One region of the Kitasatospora sp. NPDC056181 genome, then DNA from elsewhere that is predicted to be linked to it. Evidence: riboswitches for the same ligand, from Rfam matches in the RefSeq annotation. Region 1 holds a riboswitch; the other holds the start of a gene.

Region 1 (9,438 bases):
CGCGGCCGGGCTCGGCCTGCGCGAGCGCGTCCTGTGGCGGGTGGTCCGCACTCCCGAGGACACCCTCCGGGAGACCGGTGCGTTCATGGGTGCCGTCACCCTCCCCGCCCTGGCCGGCGGCGACGGGCGCTGGCTGCAGTCCGCCAACGAGTCCCCCGTCCCCGGCCTCTACCTGGTGGGCGGCGCCGCCCACCCCGGTGGCGGGCTGGCCCGGGTCGGCATGTCGGCCTGCATCGCGGCCAACCTCATCGGCCCGGCCTGACCGGGGCGGCCGGCCGCACGCGGGCCGGCCGGGCCGCAGGGGCTCAGCCCTGCTGCTGCCAGGTGTTCTGCTGCTGGTAGCCGTACTGGTCGTACTGCGGCTGCTGCGGGATGCCCTGCTGCTGGTCCTGCTGCGGCTGCCACTGCTGCTGGGCCTGCTGGTCGTAGCCGTACTGCTGCTGGACGGCCTGCTGCTGGTAGCTGCCGTAGGCGTCGGGCTGCTGCTGGTAGGCCGCGTACTGGTCCGGCTGGACGGCCTGCTGCTGGTAGCCGCCGTAGCCCTGGTCGTAGGCGAAGGCCGGCTGCTGCTGGGTCTGCCACTGCTGCTGTTGCTGCTGGGCGTTGTGGTCCCAGGCGGCCTGGTGCTGGGCGGGGTCGTAGCCGGCCTGGTAGGCCTCGGCGTACGGGTCCGGCTGGGCCTGCTGGGGCTGCTGGGGCTGCTGCTGCTCGTAGTAGCCGGGCGCGTAGACGCCGTCGTCCGCGGCGATCTCCTGCATCTCGAAGGCCGCGGTCTGCTCGACGGCCGGGACGTCCTCGTCCGCGGGCCCCGGCTCGGGGCTCTCCTCGACCGCGCTGACCGTGCCGATCCGGTCGGCCGCCACCGCGGTGGCCACCACCGCTCCGCCGGTCAGCGCGCCGAGCAGCGGCACCTTGGCGAGCGGGCCGGGCAGGCCGCCGTCGGCGGTGCGCAGCGACCAGCCGGCCGCGTAGCCGCGCTTCACGGAGAGGGTGACGAGGGTCTGGCCGACCGCGAACAGGGCCGCGCCCGCACCGATCACCACGACGGAGTCGGCCGCCATCCCGGCGGGCACCCCGAGGAAGCCGGCCAGGGCGAGGGCGCGCCAGTGCACCGGGGCCCGGTTCTGCAGCAGCAGCTCGGCCACCAGCCAGAGCGCCACCACCGCCAACGCGGCGTACAGCAGCAGGTATCCGATGCCCATCCGCGCGCTACCTCCAGTCGCGTGCCCGCGCGCGCCGCGCGTGTGCGGCGACTGTACCCGTTCAACGGCCCGGGTACCGCATCGCGTTCCCGCCCAGGGCGACCGCTTCCGGGCCGTTGCGGCCGCCGGCCCGGCCGGGCCGGCGGCGCTGCTCAGCGCCGGTGCAGACCGAGGTTCTGGTAGATCTCCAGGGTCGCCGTCGAGTGGTTGAGCGTGATGAAGTGCAGGCCGGGGGCGCCCTCGGCAAGCAAGCGTTCGGACATCGCGGTCGCGTGCTCCATGCCGACCTCGCGCAGTGCCGCCGGGTCGTCGATGGCGGCCCGCAGCCGGGCCTCCAGCTCGGCCGGGAAGGCCGAACCGCTCAGCTGCGGGAAGCGGTCGAGCTGCTTGGCGTTGGTCACCGGCATGATCTCCGGGATGATCGGCGTTTCGCAGCCGGCCGCCGCGACCCGGTCGCGCAGCCGCAGGTAGTCGTCGACCTCGAAGAACATCTGGGTGATCGCGTAGTCGGCCCCGGAGCGGATCTTCGCCACGAAGTGCCGGATGTCCTCGTCCCAGTCGGTCGAGCGCGGGTGCATGTTCGGCGAGGCGGCCACGCCCACGCAGAAGTCGCCGATGCCCTTGATCAGCTCGACCAGCTCGTACGCGTAGGTGACCCCCTGCGGGTGCTTCACCCACTCGCCCATCGGGTCGCCGGGCGGGTCGCCGCGCACCGCGAGGACGTTGCGCACGCCCTGGTCGGCGTACTGGCCGATGATGTTGCGCAGCTCGGCGACCGAGTGGTCGACGGCGGTCAGGTGGGCGACCGGCGTCAGGGTGGTCTCGGTGGCGATCCGGCCGACCATGTTGACGGTGCGCTCGCGCGAGGAGCCGCCGGCCCCGTACGTCATGCAGACGAAGTTGGGGTCGAGCGGTTCGAGCCGGCGGATGGCGTCCCAGAGACGCTGCTCGCCGACCTCGGTGCGCGGGGGCATGAACTCGAAGGAGAAGGATCGCTTGCCGGCCGCCAGAAGCTCGCGGACCGTCAGCGCGCGGTCAGTTCTGGTGGAAGCGATTCCGAGTGCCATGCTGGCAGGTTAACCGTCGGTCGAAGGGCACGGACAACTCGGTCCCATTTATTGAGACAAATGGTGGACGGGATTCCGGTTCCGTCCACGACCGCTCCCGGGAGGGCCCGCGGCCTCGCCCGTACGGCTGTTCCCGGCCGCCCGGCTACGCTTGCCCCACCCCCAGCCAAACCTCCGGAGCCTCATCGTGACCTCGTCCAGCAACCGGCCGGCCAACCCCATTGACGTGGAGGACGTGCGCGGGCGCGTCAACGCGGCCCTCGCCGGCTTCATGGACGGCCAGGCGGCCCTGCTCGGGAAGATCTCCCCGCAGCTGGCGCCCGCGGCCGAGGCGCTGCGCGACTTCCTGCTGGACGGCGGCAAGCGGCTGCGCCCGGCGTTCTGCTACTGGGGCTGGCGCGGCGCAGGCGGCGCGGCGGCCGGCGAGGGCATCGCCAACGCGGCGGCGGCCCTGGAACTGCTCCAGGCGAGCGCGCTGGTCCACGACGACCTGATGGACCGCAGCGACACCCGGCGCGGCCTGCCCTCGGTGCACCGCCGCTTCGAGGCCCTGCACCGCGACAGCGGCTGGCGCGGCGACCGCGAGCAGTACGGCGCCTCGGCCGCGGTGCTGCTCGGCGACCTGCTGCTGATCTGGTGCGACGAGCTGTTCCTGCGCTCGGGCCTGGACCCGGCGGCGGTGCTGGCCGCCAAGCCGGTGTTCGACCTGATGCGCACCGAGGTCATGGTCGGCCAGTACCTGGACGTGCTGGAGCCGGTCGCCGGCGACTCCACCGACGAGGGCGCACTGGACCGGGCGCAGACGGTGCTGCACTACAAGTCGGCCAAGTACACGATCGAGCGGCCGCTCCAGGTCGGCGCGCTGCTCGCGGGCGCCCGGCCGGAACTGGTCGAGGCGTACGGGGCGTTCGGCCTGCCGCTGGGCGAGGCGTTCCAGCTCCGGGACGACCTGCTCGGCGTCTTCGGCGACCCGGCGGTCACCGGCAAGCCCGCCGGGGACGACCTGCGCGAGGGCAAGCGGACCCTGCTGGTCGCGCACGCGATGCGCGGGCTCCCGGCCGCCGACGCCCGCCACCTGGACGAGCGGCTCGGCGCGCCGGACCTCGCGCCCGAGGAGGTGGCCCGGCTGCGCGGGCTGGTCGAGCGCAGCGGCGCGCCCGAGCTGGTGGAGCTGCGCATCGAGGAGCTGATGCGGCAGTCGCTGGCCGCACTGGAGGCGGCGCCGCTGGCCGACGCGCGGGCCCGCGAGGTGCTGCTGGCGCTGGCCGAGGCCGCCACCGTCCGGAAGTACTGAGACTAGCCCGGGAACGGCGGCGGCCCCGCGCGGCGTCAGCCCCGGCGCAGCCGCCGGGCCAGCGCCGCGGCGGCGGCCTGCGGGTCGTCCGCGGCCGTGATGGCGCGCACCACCACGACCCGGCTCGCCCCGGCCGCCAGCACCTCGTCCAGGTTGCCCAGGTCGATGCCGCCGATGGCGAACCACGGCCGGTCGGTGACCTGCTTCGCCGCGTACGAGACCAGGCCGAGGCCGGGCGCGTGCCGGCCGGGCTTGGTCGGGGTGGGCCAGACCGGCCCGGTGCAGAAGTAGTCGACGCCGGGCTCGGCGACCGCCGCGTCCACCTCGGACTCGGCGTGGCAGGAACGGCCGATCAGCACGTCCTCGCCCAGGATCGCCCGGGCCGCCGGCACCGGCAGGTCGTCCTGGCCGAGGTGGAGCACCTCGGGGCGGGCGGCGTGCGCGACGTCGGCGCGGTCGTTGACCGAGAGCAGCTTCCCGTGCCGGCGGCAGGCGTCGGCGAAGACCTCCAGCGCCTCCAGCTCCTGCCTGGCCTCCAGCCCCTTGTCGCGGAGCTGGACGATGTCCACCCCGCCCGCCAGCGCGGCGTCCAGGAACTCGGCGAGGTCGCCCTGCTCCCGCCGGGCGTCGGTGCACAGGTAGAGCCGGGCGTCGGCGAGGCGCCGGCGCAGCGTGTCCGCGGCCATCAGATCAGCATCGCCTGGGCGCGGCGCTTCACCTCGGTGCCGCGGTTCTCCTGGAGCGCCTGGATCGGGCTGCCCGGCAGCGACGGGTCCTCGGTGAAGAGCCACTCCAGGATCTCTTCGTCGTTGTACCCGCAGTCGCGCAGCACGGTCAGGGTGCCGGACAGGTGCTTGACCAGCCCCTGACCGTCGATGAACGCGGCCGGGACCTGGAGCGACCTGTTCGGGCCGCGCCGGACGGCGATCAGGCCGCCGTTCTTGACCAGGTCACGCACCTCGGTGACCCGGACCCCCCACTGCTCCGAGATGTCGGGCAGGTACATCCAGTCGGTGACCAGGGCTTCAATCTTGTTCTCGATCTCACTCACGTCACCAGACTGCCACCTCCGCGGCCCGCCGCGCACCAAAGGGACGGCCCGTCAGCCCGCGACGGCCGACTTCAGCGGCACCGACGGGTCCGCCGCCCGGGCCGGATCCAGCACCGCGCCGCGCTCGACCAGCCGGCGGCCCTGGGTGAGGTCGCGCGGGCGGTCGACGGCGAGCAGGGCGCGCAGCACCCCGTCGCGCAGCCAGAGCACCGCCCAGGAGGCGTCCGCCGGCGATCCGCGCCAGAGCAGCTCGTCGCCGTCGCCGTGGCGCCCGGCGTACTGCACCATCCGGCCGAACTGCTCCGACCAGAAGTACGGCACCGGGTCGTACGGCAGGTCCGCGCCGAGGACGGCGGCGGCCGCCGCCTCGCCGGACTGCAGCGCGTGGTCCCAGTGCTGGACGGTCAGCCGGGCGCCCGTCCGGGCGGAGGGGTAGCTCGCGCAGTCGCCGGCCGCGTAGACGCCGGGCAGGGCGGTGCGCAGCCCCTCGTCCACCAGGACGGCGCCGGCCGCGTCCAGCCTGACGCCGGAGCCGGCCAGCCAGTCGGTCGCCGGGCGGGCGCCGATGCCGACCACCACCTCGTCCGCGGGCAGGCGCGAGCCGTCCGCCAGCAGCACCGCGCCGGGCTCGACGGCCTCGACGGCGGCGCCGCAGCGCAACCCGACCCCGGCCTCGGCGTACCAGGCGGTCATCGCCCGGCCGACCTCGGCGGGCAGCGCGCCGGGGACGGGCGCCGGGCCCGCCTCGACCACGGTCACCTCGCAGCCGGCCGCGCGGGCGGCGGTGGCCACCTCGGCGCCGATCCAGCCCGCGCCGACCAGCACCAGGCGCAGGCCCGGGCGGAGCAGGGCGCGCAGGGCCAGGGCGTCGTCCAGGGTGTGCAGCAGGTGCGCGCGCTCGGCGCCGGGCAGGACGCGCGGGACGGCGCCGGTGGCGATCACCAGGGCGCCGTACGGCAGGTCGCCGCCGTCGGTGTGCAGCACGCCGGGGGTGAGGCCGGTGGCGCGGCGGCCGGTGAGCAGTTCGATGCCCAGGTGCGGGAAGTCGATGTCCAGGGTGGTGGCGTCGGCCTTGCCGAGCAGCACCTCCTTGGAGAGCGGCGGCCGGTCGTACGGCGCGTGCGGCTCGTCGCCCACCAGCACGATGCGCCCCTGCCAGCCGCCCCGCCGCAGGCCCGAGGCGCACTGCGCCCCGGCCAGCCCGGCCCCGACCACGACCACCTGATCCGTCCCGCTCAGCTCTGCCACGCGGTCACTGTACTGGCGCCCGCCGGGGGCGCCGGGCGCCGTCCCACCCCTCGTACACGCCTTCGGCGGCGCCGACCCCCGGCGTTAAGGTGGGGGCACCATCACGGGAGCCCGGCGGACCGGGCTGAGAGGCGGGCTGACACGGCCTGCGACCGTCCGAACCTGATCCGGGTCATACCGGCGAAGGGAGAGCAGCGACTTTGACACGCTCGGCACCGGACGCCCACGCCGGCGTGCTGGTGATCGGCGGGGGCATCATCGGCCTCGCCGTCGCCTGGCGCGCCGCCCAGCACGGGCTGAAGGACATCGTGGTGGCGGACCCCCGGCCCGGCGGCGGCGCCGCCCAGGTCGCGGCCGGAATGCTCGCGCCCGTCACCGAACTCCAGTACGGCGAGGAGCCGCTGCTGCGCCTCGGCATGGCCTCCAACGAGCGGTACGCGGCCTTCGCCGCCGAACTCACCGAGGCCAGCGGCGGCCAGGACACCGGTTACCGCCAGTGCGGCACGATCGCCGTCGCCCTCGACTCGGACGACCGCGAGGAGCTCCGCGAGCTGCACGCCTTCCACCAGCGGCTCGGCCTGGACTCGCGGTGGCTCACCGGCCGCGAGGCCCGCAGGCTCGAACCGATGCTCGCCCCGGGCGTCCGCGGCGGCCTGCACGTCACCGACGACCACCAGGTCGACGGCCGACGGCTCGCCAAGGCCCTCGTCCTCGCCTGCGAGCGGGCCGGCGTCCGGCTGCACCGCACCGAGGCCACCGCCCTGGTGGTCGACGGCGGCCGCGCCACCGGCGCCCGGCTCGCCACCGGCGCGACCGTGACCGCCGATCAGGTCGTGCTGGCCGCCGGGCCGCAGAGCCATCTGCTGCCCGGGCTGCCCGAGGGCGTGCTGCCGGCGATCCGCCCGGTCAAGGGCCAGATCCTGCGGCTGCACGTCCCGCCCGCGTACCGGCCCTTCCTGTCCCGCAACGTCCGTGCGGTGGTCCGCGGCCAGCACCTCTACCTGGTGCCCCGCGAGGACGGCGAGCTGGTGATCGGCGCGACCACCGAGGAGCAGGGGTACGACACCACCGTCACCGCCGGCGGCGTGTACGAGCTGCTGCGCGACGCCCACGAGCTGGTCCCCGGCATCACCGAACTGCCGCTGGTGGAGACCTCCGCCGGGCTGCGCCCGGGCTCGCCGGACAACGCGCCGCTGCTCGGGCCGACCGCCCTGCCCGGCCTGGTCGCCGCCACCGGCCACTACCGCAACGGCGTGCTGCTCACCCCGGTGACCGCCGACCTGGTCGCCGGGTACCTGGCCACCGGCACGACGCCGGACCTCGCCGCGCCGTTCTCCCCCACCCGCTTCGCCCCCACCGGCTCCACGACGAAGGTCCCCGCATGAGCGACATCCCCCTCACCGTCAACGGCGAGCCCCGCCAGGTGCCCGCCGCGACCACCCTCGCCGAGGTGGTGGCCACCCTCAGCCGGTCCGCCTCGGGCGTCGCCGCCGCGCTCAACGAGACCGTGGTGCCCCGTGGTTCGTGGCCGCTCACGCAGCTCTCGGCGGGCGACCGGATCGAGATCCTCACCGCCGTACAGGGGGGCTGACCATGGCTGACGACCTGCTCACCATCGCCGGCACCACCTTCGGCTCGCGCCTGATCATGGGCACCGGCGGCGCCCCCAGCCTGGAGGTCCTGGAGCAGGCGCTGCGGGTCTCCGGCACCGAGCTGACCACCGTGGCGATGCGCCGGGTCAACGCCACCACGCAGGGCTCCGTCCTGGACGTGCTCACCCGCAACGGCATCCGGATCCTGCCCAACACGGCCGGCTGCTTCACCGCCGGGGAGGCCGTGCTGACGGCCCGGCTGGCCCGCGAGGCGCTCGGCACCGACTGGGTGAAGCTGGAGGTCATCGCCGACGAGCGGACGCTGCTGCCCGACCCGATCGAACTGCTGGACGCCGCCGAGACGCTGGTCGACGACGGCTTCACCGTCCTGCCCTACACCAACGACGACCCGGTACTGGCCCGGAAGCTGGAGGACGCCGGCTGTGCGGCGATCATGCCGCTCGGCTCGCCGATCGGCTCCGGCCTGGGCATCCGCAACCCGCACAACTTCCAGCTGATCGTGGAGAGCGCGAACGTCCCGGTGATCCTGGACGCGGGCGCCGGCACCGCCTCGGACGTCGCGCTGGCGATGGAGCTGGGCTGCGCCGCCGTCATGCTCGCCTCGGCGGTGACCCGCGCCCAGGACCCGGTGCTGATGGCCGAGGCGATGCGGTACGCCGCCGAGGCCGGGCGGCTCGCGCACCGGGCCGGCCGCATCCCGCGCCGCTTCCACGCCGAGGCCTCCTCCGCGATGGCCGGCCGGGCCGACCTCGACACCCGCGAGCGCCCGGCGTTCTGAGCCCCCGGGGGGCTTGTCACAAGCCGGGCACAGAGGGCTCCGGGAGTGGTGTCTCCCGGGGCCCTCACCCGTACGCGCCACTAGACTCGCCGGGTGGACAAGGCGGACATGGCATTGCACGACCCCCTGATCGGTACCCTGCTCGACGGCCGGTACCGGGTCGGGCAGCGCATCGCCGCCGGCGGGATGTCCACCGTCTACCGCGGCACCGACACCCGGCTCGACCGGGTCGTGGCGCTCAAGGTGATGCACCCCTCGCTGGCCGGCGACGAGGACTTCACCGGCCGGTTCATCCGCGAGGCCAAGGCCGTCGCCCGGCTCGCGCACCCCAACGTGGTCAACGTCTTCGACCAGGGCGCGGACGGCGGGGTCGTCTTCCTCGCCATGGAGTACGTCCCCGGCCGGACCCTGCGCGACCTGCTGCGCGACCGCGGCGCGCTCTCCATCCGCGCCGCCCTGGACGTCCTGGAGCCGGTGCTCGCCGCGCTCGGCGCCGCCCACCGGGCCGGGCTCGTCCACCGCGACGTGAAGCCCGAGAACGTGCTGATCACCGACGGCGGCCTGGTCAAGGTCGCCGACTTCGGACTGGTCCGGGTCCTGAACGCCGCCGACGGCGCGGCCACCTCCGGCACGGCGACCTCCGGCACCGTCCTCGGCACCGTCTCCTACCTCGCCCCCGAGCAGATCCGCCCCGGCGACGAGACCGACCAGCGGGTGGACGTCTACGCCGCCGGCATCCTGCTGTACGAGATGCTCACCGGCCACCGCCCGCACACCGGCGAGAACCCCGTCCAGGTGATGTACCGCCACCTGCACGAGGACGTCCCCGCGCCCTCGCTGACCGTGCCGGGCATCGTCCCCGGGCTCGACGCCATAGTGGCCGGTGCCTGCGCGCGCGACCCGCAGGCCCGCCCGTACGACGCGGTCGAGCTGCTGGCCGCCCTCCAGCGGGTGCGCCGCACGCTCACCCCGGCCCAGCTGGACGCCGAACCGCCCGCCTCCACCCTGGACAGCCCGCGGTACCCGGCCAACGAGCCGACCTCGGTGCTCCGGCCCGGCGTCACCGACGCGGCCGTCTCCGCGGCGGCCCCCGGCCCGGACGCCGCGCCGCCGGTCGAGCGGACCAGCGTGCTGGACGTCCCGCCGGACGTGATGGAGCAGCTGCTCACCGAGCCGCGCCCCTAC
Region 2 (9,438 bases), on a different contig from region 1:
CCCGGCGCAGCCCACCCCGGCGCGGCTCGCCCCGGCGCGGCTCACCCCGGCGCGGCTCGCCCCGGCACAGCTCGCCCCGGCGCGGCTCACCCCGGCGCGGCTCACTCCGCTGCGGTCAGCACCTTCACCTCGGGCGGGCCGTCGAGCAGTTCCGCCGTCCGCTCCAGGGAGCGGGCCAGGTGCGGGCTGGCCAGGTGCGCCTCGAAGGCCTCCCTCGACTCCCACTCCTCCAGCACCACCCAGGCCCGCGGGTCGTCCGGGTCCACGTAGTTGCGGTACGAGAGGCAGCCCGGCTCCGCCAGGCTGGGCTCGACCATGGACCGGGCCTGCGCCCGCATCTCCTCCTCGCGCCCCGCCCTGGCCCGCAGCACCGCGACGGCCGTGATCCGCTGAGACATCCCGTCCCCCTTCGTCCCCGTTGTCCCTCGTCGTCGACGCCCCTCGGCCCCGACGTCCCCCGTCCGAACGTGCCGGCCCACGAGGATCTTCCCCGGCCGGCTCCTCCCCGGCCCGCGCTAGCTGTACTCGGCCGTCGCGGCATCCTCCGTCGCGGCATCCTCCGTGGCCGCGGCCTCCGTCGCGGCGGCCTCCGTGGCCGCGCGGACGAACGCGCGGAGCCGCTCGGTGGTGTTGCTCTCCCGCCAGACCAGCCCCCGCACGATCGGCCGCGCGTCGTGGATCGGCACGTAGACGAGGTCGGGCCGGGGGTAGTAGCGCCGTGAGTGCTCGCCGACCGGCAGCACGCCCCGGCCCAGGGCGACGAGGGTGAGCATCTCCGAGAAGGTGTTGCCCACCGGCCCCTTCGGCACCGGCCGGCCGGACGGTGTGAGGTCGGGTGTCCGGTCCCGCTTGAACCCGGCCGAGGTCACCTCCGGGTACTGCACCACCGCGTGGTCGCCGAGGACCTCGGCCGAGACCTGTTCCTCCCGTGCCAGCGGGTGCCCGGCGGACACCGCCAGGACCCGCCGCTCCGAGAGCAGCACCGGCCCGCAGACCAGGCCGTCGCCCTCGAACGGGTAGGCGGCGATGAGCAGGTCGACCGAGCCGTCCAGCAGGCTCGGGCGGGAGTTGAAGAGCTGCACCTCGCGCACCTCGACCCGGCAGCCCGGGTGACGCTCCCCGAACAGCCGGACGGCCTTGAGCAGCAGCGGTGCGGTCCACTCGCCGAGGAAGGCGACCCGCAGCTCCCCGCTCACCCCGCGGCCCGCCTCCACCGCCCGCCGCACCGACTCCCCGATCCCGGCCACCAACGGCGCCAGGTCCTCCGCCAGCCGCCGCCCGATCGCGGTCGGCCGGACGGACCGGCTGGTACGTTCGAACAGCCGGGCGCCGACCCGGCGCTCCAGCTTTCCGATCACCTGGCTGATCCGCCCGGTGGTGACGCCCAGCCGCTCGGCGGTCCGGCCGAAGTGCAGTTCCTCGGCGAGCGTCAGGAAGGCCTCGATCTCGTGCCGCTCCCACATGCCCCGACATCCGATCGTTGAGTCCGACTCAACGATCTTATTGCAGAACGACGTTGATGACTCCCCCCGAACAGCGGATCGTGGAGGACGTCACCAGGAACCACCACTCCACCTCCCGGGAGCCCAGCATGGCCGCCGTCCGCATCAAGGCCTTCGACCACCTCGTCCTCAACGTCCAGGACGTCGAGCGCTCGCTGGAGTTCTACACCGGCCCGCTCGGCCTGGAGCCGGTCCGGGTCGACGAGTGGCGGGCCGGGAAGGTCTCCTTCCCCTCGGTCCGGGTCAACGCGGAGACCATCATCGACCTGTTCTCCCGCCCCCGCGGCGAGTCCAACGTCGACCACATCTGCCTCACCGTCGAGCCCCTGGACTGGCAGGAGGTCATCGACTCGGGCGTCTTCACCGTCCTCGACGGCCCCGGCCCCCGCTACGGCGCCCGCGGCACCGGCTCCTCGCTCTACGTCCAGGACCCGGACGGCAACACCGTCGAGCTCCGCTGGTACGCCGAGGACGCGGACGACCAGTAGGAAGGCTCAGTAGGGGAGCAGCACCGAGGTGTCGAGGACGAAGCCGAAGGGATGCGGGATGTGGACCGTCTCCCCGAAGTCGGCCTCCTCCCGCAGCCGGTACCGTCCGGCCTCGGGCTCGCCGAACAGCGTGACGCTCCTCCGGGTGGCATCCACCAGCAGGTAGAGGGGGATCCCCATCAACGGGTAGTCACGGAGCTTGCCCACCCAGTCGTTCTCGGGATTCGAGGGCGAGACGATCTCGACGGCGATGAGCGCGGGCTCGGCCGGGACGCTGTTCCCGTAGACGCGGGGTCCCAGGAGCGACTGACCTGGAACGCCGCGCACGCGAGGCACTGACCTAACAGCCGCACCGCCGGAAGGGACCGAAGTACGTGGCCCAGACAACCGCCGACCAGTCCACCGCGCTCAAGCCCGCCACGGAGTCGATGACACTGCTGGTTGCCGCCGTGATCGTCCATGACCGCGAGACGCAGCGGGTGGCCCTCTTGCGACGCGGCCCCAAGGCAAAGTTCGCGCAAGGCATGTGGGACCTGCCCGTCGGCAAGAGCGAGCCCGGCGAACCCATCACCCAGACCGCCGTGCGCGAGCTCAACGAGGAAACCGGTCTCGTAGTCGCACCCGATGACTTGCAGCTGGTGCACGTCATCCACGGCGCCCGAGGTGTCGAGGCTCCCAACGGCTTCCTGACCGTGGTGTTCGTCGCGCACGAGTGGTCGGGAAGCCTGAGCAATGGAGAGCCCGAGAAGCACTCGGAGGTCTCATGGGTCAGCACCGACGCCATTCCCCGGGAGTTCGTGTCAACCACGGGGGCAGCCCTTATCAGCTACCTCCATGACGGCCCTAGCGTCTCACTCGATTCTTGGCGAGAGTAGGCGGCCACCAGCCGACGGCATCAACCGGGGCGCCGCGCCGCGCCGGGAAGCCCCCTCCTGCCTCCCGGTGCGGCGCGGCGCGTGCGGTGCTCTCAGTCCGCCAGCGGCAGGTAGACCCGGTTGCCCTGGGCCGCGAACTCCTCCGACTTGGCCTGCATCCCGGCCAGCGCCTCGGCGTCGTAGCCGGCGGCGGCCGAGGTGACGGCCGTCGATCCGTCGCCGTGCTCGTCGCGGATCTGCTGGGAGATCTTCATCGAGCAGAACTTCGGACCGCACATGGAACAGAAGTGGGCGGTCTTGGCGGGTTCGGCGGGGAGGGTCTCGTCGTGGAAGGCGCGGGCCGTCTCCGGGTCGAGGGCCAGGTTGAACTGGTCCTCCCAGCGGAACTCGAAGCGGGCGTCGGAGAGGGCGTCGTCCCACTCGCTCGCGCCGGGGTGGCCCTTGGCGAGGTCGGCCGCGTGGGCGGCGATCTTGTAGGTGATGACGCCGGTCTTCACGTCGTCCCGGTTGGGCAGGCCCAGGTGCTCCTTGGGCGTGACGTAGCAGAGCATCGCGGTGCCCCACCAGGCGATCATCGCCGCGCCGATGCCGGAGGTGATGTGGTCGTACCCGGGCGCGACGTCGGTGGTGAGCGGGCCCAGGGTGTAGAAGGGGGCCTCGTCGCAGATCTCCTTCTGGAGATCCATGTTCTCCTTGATCTTGTTCATCGCGACGTGGCCGGGGCCCTCGATCATCACCTGGACGTCGCGGTCGCGGGCGATCCGGCCGAGCTCGCCCAGCGTCTGGAGCTCGGCGAACTGCGCCTCGTCGTTGGCGTCGGCGGTGGAGCCGGGGCGCAGGCCGTCGCCGAGCGAGAAGGTGACGTCGTAGCCCGCGAGGATGTCGCAGAGCTCCTCGAAGTTGGTGTAGAGGAAGTTCTCCTGGTGGTGCGCCAGGCACCAGGCGGCCATGATCGAGCCACCGCGGGAGACGATGCCGGTCTTGCGGCGGGCGGTGAGCGGCACGTAGCGCAGCAGCACGCCGGCGTGGACGGTCATGTAGTCGACGCCCTGCTCGCACTGCTCGATGACGGTGTCGCGGTAGACGTCCCAGCTGAGTTCCTCGGCCTTGCCGTCGACCTTCTCCAGCGCCTGGTAGAGCGGCACGGTGCCGATCGGCACGGGGGAGTTGCGCAGGATCCACTCGCGGGTGGTGTGGATGTTGCGGCCGGTGGAGAGGTCCATGACGGTGTCGGCGCCCCAGCGGGTGGCCCAGGTCATCTTCTCCACCTCCTCCTCGATCGAGGAGGTGACGGCGGAGTTGCCGATGTTGGCGTTGATCTTCACCAGGAAGTTGGTGCCGATGACGGCCGGCTCCACCTCGGGGTGGTTCACGTTGACCGGGATGACGGCGCGGCCGCGGGCCACCTCGGCGCGGACGAACTCCGGGGCGAGGCCCTCGCGCAGGGCCACGAACTCCATCTCCGGGGTCACGATGCCGCGCTTGGCGTAGGCGAGCTGGGTGACGGCGGCGCCGTCGCGGCCGCGCAGCGGGCGGCGGGGGCGGCCGGGGAAGACGGCGTCGAGGTTGCGCAGGTTCCCGCCGCGCGGCGAGGTGTGCTTGATCCCGTCGTCCTCGGGGCGGGCCTCGCGGCCGTCGTACTCCTCGACGTCGCCGCGCTGGCGGATCCAGGAGTCGCGCAGCGCGGGCAGCCCGCGCCGGACGTCGGGTTCGTACGACGGGTCGGTGTACGGGCCGGAGGTGTCGTACAGCGGGACGCTCTTGCCATTGGTGAGCACGACCTCGCGGTACGGCACGCGCAGGTCGGGGCGGGACCCGTCGCGGTACGCCTTGCGCCAGGCCGGGGTCGGGTAGCCGGTGCCCGCGCTGCTGACGGCGGGGTTCTGGGCAGACTGCGGCTGTGCGTCGAACGTGGTCATCAGACCTCTACTCCCTACGCCGGCATTACCCGGTCAGGTTCCTGCGGTCGACGCAGCGGTCGGCACGTCCAGCGACGTACCGGTCAGCGTCCTCTCAGCCCGGTGCTCCGAGCTCCCGTGTCCGCAGGCGGTGTTGCCTGCGCATGACGTCCAACACCGTAGCGAGCGGATCGCCGCTGGTCCAGAGGGGGTCCACGGCCGGGCGATTCCGGCCGCGGGGCCACCGCCGGGGCCCCGGCCGGGCAGACTGGCTGCACGCGGGGGGCGGGGCGACGAGGGAGGGCGTAGTGGTCGGGAGCACGGGCCGGGTGTCCGGGGCGGTCGGGGCGGGACTGGTCGGCGAGGTGATGGTGCACGTTCCGGAGCGCCAGGGGACGGAGGCGTTCCTCGCCTACCTGGCCGTGCCGGGCGACCGACTGCCGGTCGGGACGCCGGTGGTGGTGATCGAGTACCAGCCGCCCAGGACGGTCTACGTGGCCCCGGTGCTTCCCTGACGGGCCACGTCACCGCCGTGACGAGCTTGTGACAGTCCGTCATGTTCTCGCCCTTCTCTTCGGGTTGCACCAAGCGGACAATCCGAACCGGTGCATCTCATGCGCCGGAAGGGGGAGTTGAACCATGTTGTTCATCATCATCGGGGCGTCCGCCGCGGTGCTGCTGCTGGGCATCACACTCTTCAAACTCATGTGGCGGGTGGCCGAGCCCAACGAGGCGCTGATCATCTCGGGCTCCCGGCACAAGACCGAGGGGGTCGGTGACGGGCTGGGCTTCCGGATCGTCACCGGCCGGGGAACCTTCGTGACGCCGGGCCTGCAGGGCGTCCGCCGGCTGTCCCTGGACCTCAACGAGGCCGAGCTGGACGTCGAGTGCGTCACCACGCAGGGCATCCCGGTCCGGGTCAAGGGCGTGGTGATCTTCAAGATCGGCGACGACGACGTCTCCATCGCGAACGCCGCCCGGCGCTTCCTGGACCAGCAGAAGCTGATCAGCCAGCGCGTCCACAACGTCTTCGCCGGCCACCTGCGCTCGATCGTCGGCGGGCTCACCGTCGAGGACATGATCCGCGACCGCGAACGGCTCACCGGGGAGACCAGGGCCGCCTCGGGGCTGGAGATGGAGAAGCTCGGGCTGATCATCGACACCCTGCAGATCCAGGAGATCATCGACCCGACGGGCTACATCAAGAACCTCGCCATCCCGCATGCCGCCGCCGTCCAGCGGGACGCGCGGATCGCGCAGGCCGTGGCCGACCGGATGGCCACCGAGGCGGAGCAGGAGGCCGCCGCCCGCAAGGCCGAGGCGACGCGCGACAGCGCGATCCAGCAGTCCGCCTACCAGGCCGAGCGGGACACCGCCAACGCCCGCGCCCAGCAGGCCGGTCCGCTCGCCGAGGCGGCCTCGCGGCAGGAGGTGGTGGTCCAGGAGACCAGGGTCGCCGAGCTGGAGGCGCGCCGCAAGGAACAGCAGCTCCAGATCGACGTCCGCAAGCCGGCCGACGCCAAGGCCTACGAGACCCGTACCCGGGCCGAGGCCGACCGCGACGCCCGGATCTCCGCCGCGCAGGCGCAGGCCCGGGAGACCGAGCTGAAGGCGGCGGCCGAGGCCAGCCAGGTCCGGGTCGCGGCCGAGGCGGAGGCCGACGCCACCAAGCTGCGCGGGCTGGCGTCCGCCGAGGCGACCCTGGCCACCGGCCGGGCCGAGGCCGCGTCCGCCGAGGCCCGCGGTCTGGCCGACGCGGCGGCGGCCAAGGCGATCGGGCTCGCCAAGGCCGAGGGGATCAAGGCCAGGGCGGAGGCCCTGACGGAGAACCCGGACTCGGTGGTGGCCCAGGAGCTGGCGGAGAAGTGGCCGGACATCGTGCTGGCCGCCTCGGAGTCCTTCGCCAACGTCGAGCACATGGTGCTGCTCAACGGTGCGGACGGCGTGGGGGAGTTGTTCACCAAGGCGCTCACGATGGGCGGGACCGGCCTCGGCCTGGCCCGGCAGATCATCGGCACCATGAGCGGGCAGGAGGAGCCGGCCCCGGCCGCCCCGGCGGCCGCCGCGGTACCCGTCCAGCAGATCCCGGTGGAGGACTGAGCACGTCTCCCAGGTGCCCGCCCGCCGCGACGGCGGGCGGGCACCCGTGCGTCACCGATCTTTATCAGCCAACCCAGTGACTGAAACGATCCCTCCTGGCACCATAATGCTCACAACTGCTCCGCAGAGACTCCCCCAGCGCCTCACCGCAACGGGTGGCGCCCGCGTCGAGCAGCAATGGACATTCACAAACCGGGGGGAAGCACAAAGTGCGCCTTCGTCATGCCGTCGGCCTCAGCGCCGCCGTGGTCTCAGCAGTGGTCGGACTGCCGCTCCCGGCGGTCGCGGCCGAGCCCGCCGCCGTCGTGTACGTCGACAACAGCCCGTCCGTCGGCTGCGACGACCACGGCACCGGTACCGCCGCCAAGCCCTACTGCACCGTCCAGGCGGCGGCCGACGCCGCCCTGCCCGGGCAGACCGTCCAGATCGCGCCCAACACCGAGCAGCTCGGTGACCTCGTCATCACGCGCTCGGGCGAGATCGGCAAGCCGATCACCTTCCGCGGCAGCCCGTTCACCGGCATCAACGACTACACCCAGCCGTCGATCAGCCCGAAGTCGCGCAACCCGATCCGGCTCACCAACGTCCACGACGTCGTCGTCACCGGCCTCGGCCTGACGACGGTCGAGCTCTCCGGCTCGTCCCGGGTGGGCCTGACGCAGAACTGGTACGAGGAGCAGGGCGAGAGCGTCCGGCCCGCGGTCGCCGTCACCGGCCAGGCCGAGCAGATCACGGTCGAGCGGTCGGTCTTTTACCACAACCGCGGCCTCTCGATCGGTGCCGGAGCCCAGCACACCACCATCGCCGCCAACCAGTTCAGCATGTCGACCGATGTCGCGATCAACATCACCGACGCCCCCGACACCGTCGTCAACAACAACACGATCACCGGCGGCCTCACTCAGGGCCTCGCCCTGAAGGGCGCCTCCGCGGGCTCGGCGATCGTCAACAACATCGTGAACGGGTCCAGCGTGTCGGTCTCGGCGGCCTCCGCCACCGGCACCAGGCTCGACTACAACATCGTCCACCCGGTCCAGGGCCTGCCGGCCTACACCTGGGCCGACCGGGGCTACCCGTCGCCCGCCGAGCTGAACGCCGCAACCGGCCAGGGCGCGCACGACATCGACCACGCCATCACCTTCGAGAACGCGTTCCTGCCGCTCGCCGTCCCGACGCTGGACAGCAACGCCGCGATCGACTCCGCCGACCCGCTGCCGGTCCGCGGCTCCTTCACCGACCTGGTGGGCAACGCCCCCACCGACCACCCGCTGGTCGCCAACGGCGGCCCGAACAGCAGCTTCCGCGACCGCGGCTCCTACGAGGTCCAGGGCCTGCTGTCGGTCGAGCTCAAGGCCGCCGGCACCGTCCACCCGGCCCCCACCGGCCCGGGCCCGCTGACGGTCGACCTCACCGCCGAGGCCTTCAACCAGTGGGGCGGCGCGCTCACCTACACCTTCGACTTCGGGGACGGCAGCGCGCCGCTGACCACCCCGGAGAAGACCGTCCGGCACACCTACCTCAAGTCCGGCGGCTACACCCCGAACGTCGCCGTGATCGACGGCCGCGGAGGCCGGAAGTCCGACGCCGTCGACTTCCCGGTCAACGTCACCGCGGACAGCCAGCTGAACGTGTCACTGACCGGCCACGCCAACAGCCAGCGGGACCCGCTCGGCTTCCAGGTCGACGCCACCGGCACCACGTCGCCCTGGGCGATCACCAGCTACACGTTCGACTTCGGCGACGGCACCACGCCCACCACCAACAACGTCGGCAAGGCCGAGCACGCCTTCGCCGAGCCCGGCACGCACACCGTCAAGGTGACGGTGACCGACGACTCGGGCCAGACCCGCAGCGGCGACCTCCCCGTCACCGTCAACTACGACGCGGCCGGCTTCAAGGCGCTCTCCCCGACCCGGGTGCTCGACACCCGCTGGCCGGGCGCCCAGAACCACAAGCTCGGCCCCGGCGAGACGTGGAACCTCAACGTCCGCTACCCCAGCGCCACCGGCGGTGCGACCGTGGTGCCGCCCGGCGCCACCGCGGTCGTCCTCAACCTGACGGCGACCGAGGGCACCCAGAACAGCTTCCTGAGCGCCTACCCGACCGGCGGGGCGCGGCCGATCACCTCGAACGTCAACTTCGGCCCCAACCAGGACGTCGCCAACCTGGTGACCGTCCCGGTCGGCCCCGACGGCCAGGTGACCATCCGCAACAACGCCGGCACGGTGCACGTCGTCGGGGACGTCCTCGGCTACTACTCCCCGTTCACCGACCAGTGGTACCAGCCGGTCGCCCCGGCCCGGCTGCTGGACACCCGCACCACCGGCACGCCGCTCGGGCAGGACTCCTCCCGCCGGCTGAAGATCGCCGGCCAGGGCGGCGTCCCCGCCGACGCGACCTCGGTGGTCCTCAACATCACCTCCACCGAGTCCAGCGCCAAGAGCTTCTTCACCGCCTACCCGGCCGGGAGCGCGCTGCCCGTCAACGGCTCCAACCTCAACACGGTGCCCGGCCGGGACATCCCCAACCAGGTGGTCGTCCCGCTGGGCGGTGACGGGTCCATCGACATCTACAA

What was found. A riboswitch is a leader RNA that binds a small molecule or an ion and turns the genes downstream of it on or off. The one in region 1 is predicted to bind thiamine pyrophosphate.
Region 2: another riboswitch for thiamine pyrophosphate. It lies ahead of thiC (phosphomethylpyrimidine synthase ThiC); the one in region 1 lies ahead of thiO (glycine oxidase ThiO).

What each region holds. Positions count from the first base shown of each region.
Region 1 is NZ_JBHJUK010000009.1:66,703-76,140, forward strand. Features, by position in the region: gene ACFC1F_RS06395 (phytoene desaturase family protein) at 1-262, shown strand, start outside; gene ACFC1F_RS06400 (hypothetical protein) at 306-1,202, opposite strand; gene metF (methylenetetrahydrofolate reductase [NAD(P)H]) at 1,355-2,269, opposite strand; gene ACFC1F_RS06410 (polyprenyl synthetase family protein) at 2,457-3,563, shown strand; gene thiE (thiamine phosphate synthase) at 3,599-4,249, opposite strand; gene ACFC1F_RS06420 (Rv2175c family DNA-binding protein) at 4,249-4,614, opposite strand; gene ACFC1F_RS06425 (NAD(P)/FAD-dependent oxidoreductase) at 4,666-5,862, opposite strand; TPP riboswitch at 5,956-6,068, shown strand; gene thiO (glycine oxidase ThiO) at 6,063-7,247, shown strand; gene thiS (sulfur carrier protein ThiS) at 7,244-7,453, shown strand; gene ACFC1F_RS06440 (thiazole synthase) at 7,456-8,253, shown strand; gene pknB (Stk1 family PASTA domain-containing Ser/Thr kinase) at 8,347-9,438, shown strand, end outside.
Region 2 is NZ_JBHJUK010000003.1:107,236-116,673, reverse strand. Features, by position in the region: gene ACFC1F_RS02715 (putative quinol monooxygenase) at 102-398, opposite strand; gene ACFC1F_RS02710 (LysR family transcriptional regulator) at 516-1,463, opposite strand; gene ACFC1F_RS02705 (VOC family protein) at 1,592-1,990, shown strand; gene ACFC1F_RS02700 (Uma2 family endonuclease) at 1,997-2,317, opposite strand; gene ACFC1F_RS02695 (NUDIX domain-containing protein) at 2,365-2,865, shown strand; gene thiC (phosphomethylpyrimidine synthase ThiC) at 2,958-4,784, opposite strand; TPP riboswitch at 4,779-4,913, opposite strand; gene ACFC1F_RS02685 (hypothetical protein) at 5,072-5,278, shown strand; gene ACFC1F_RS02680 (flotillin family protein) at 5,403-6,863, shown strand; gene ACFC1F_RS02675 (PKD domain-containing protein) at 7,073-9,438, shown strand, end outside.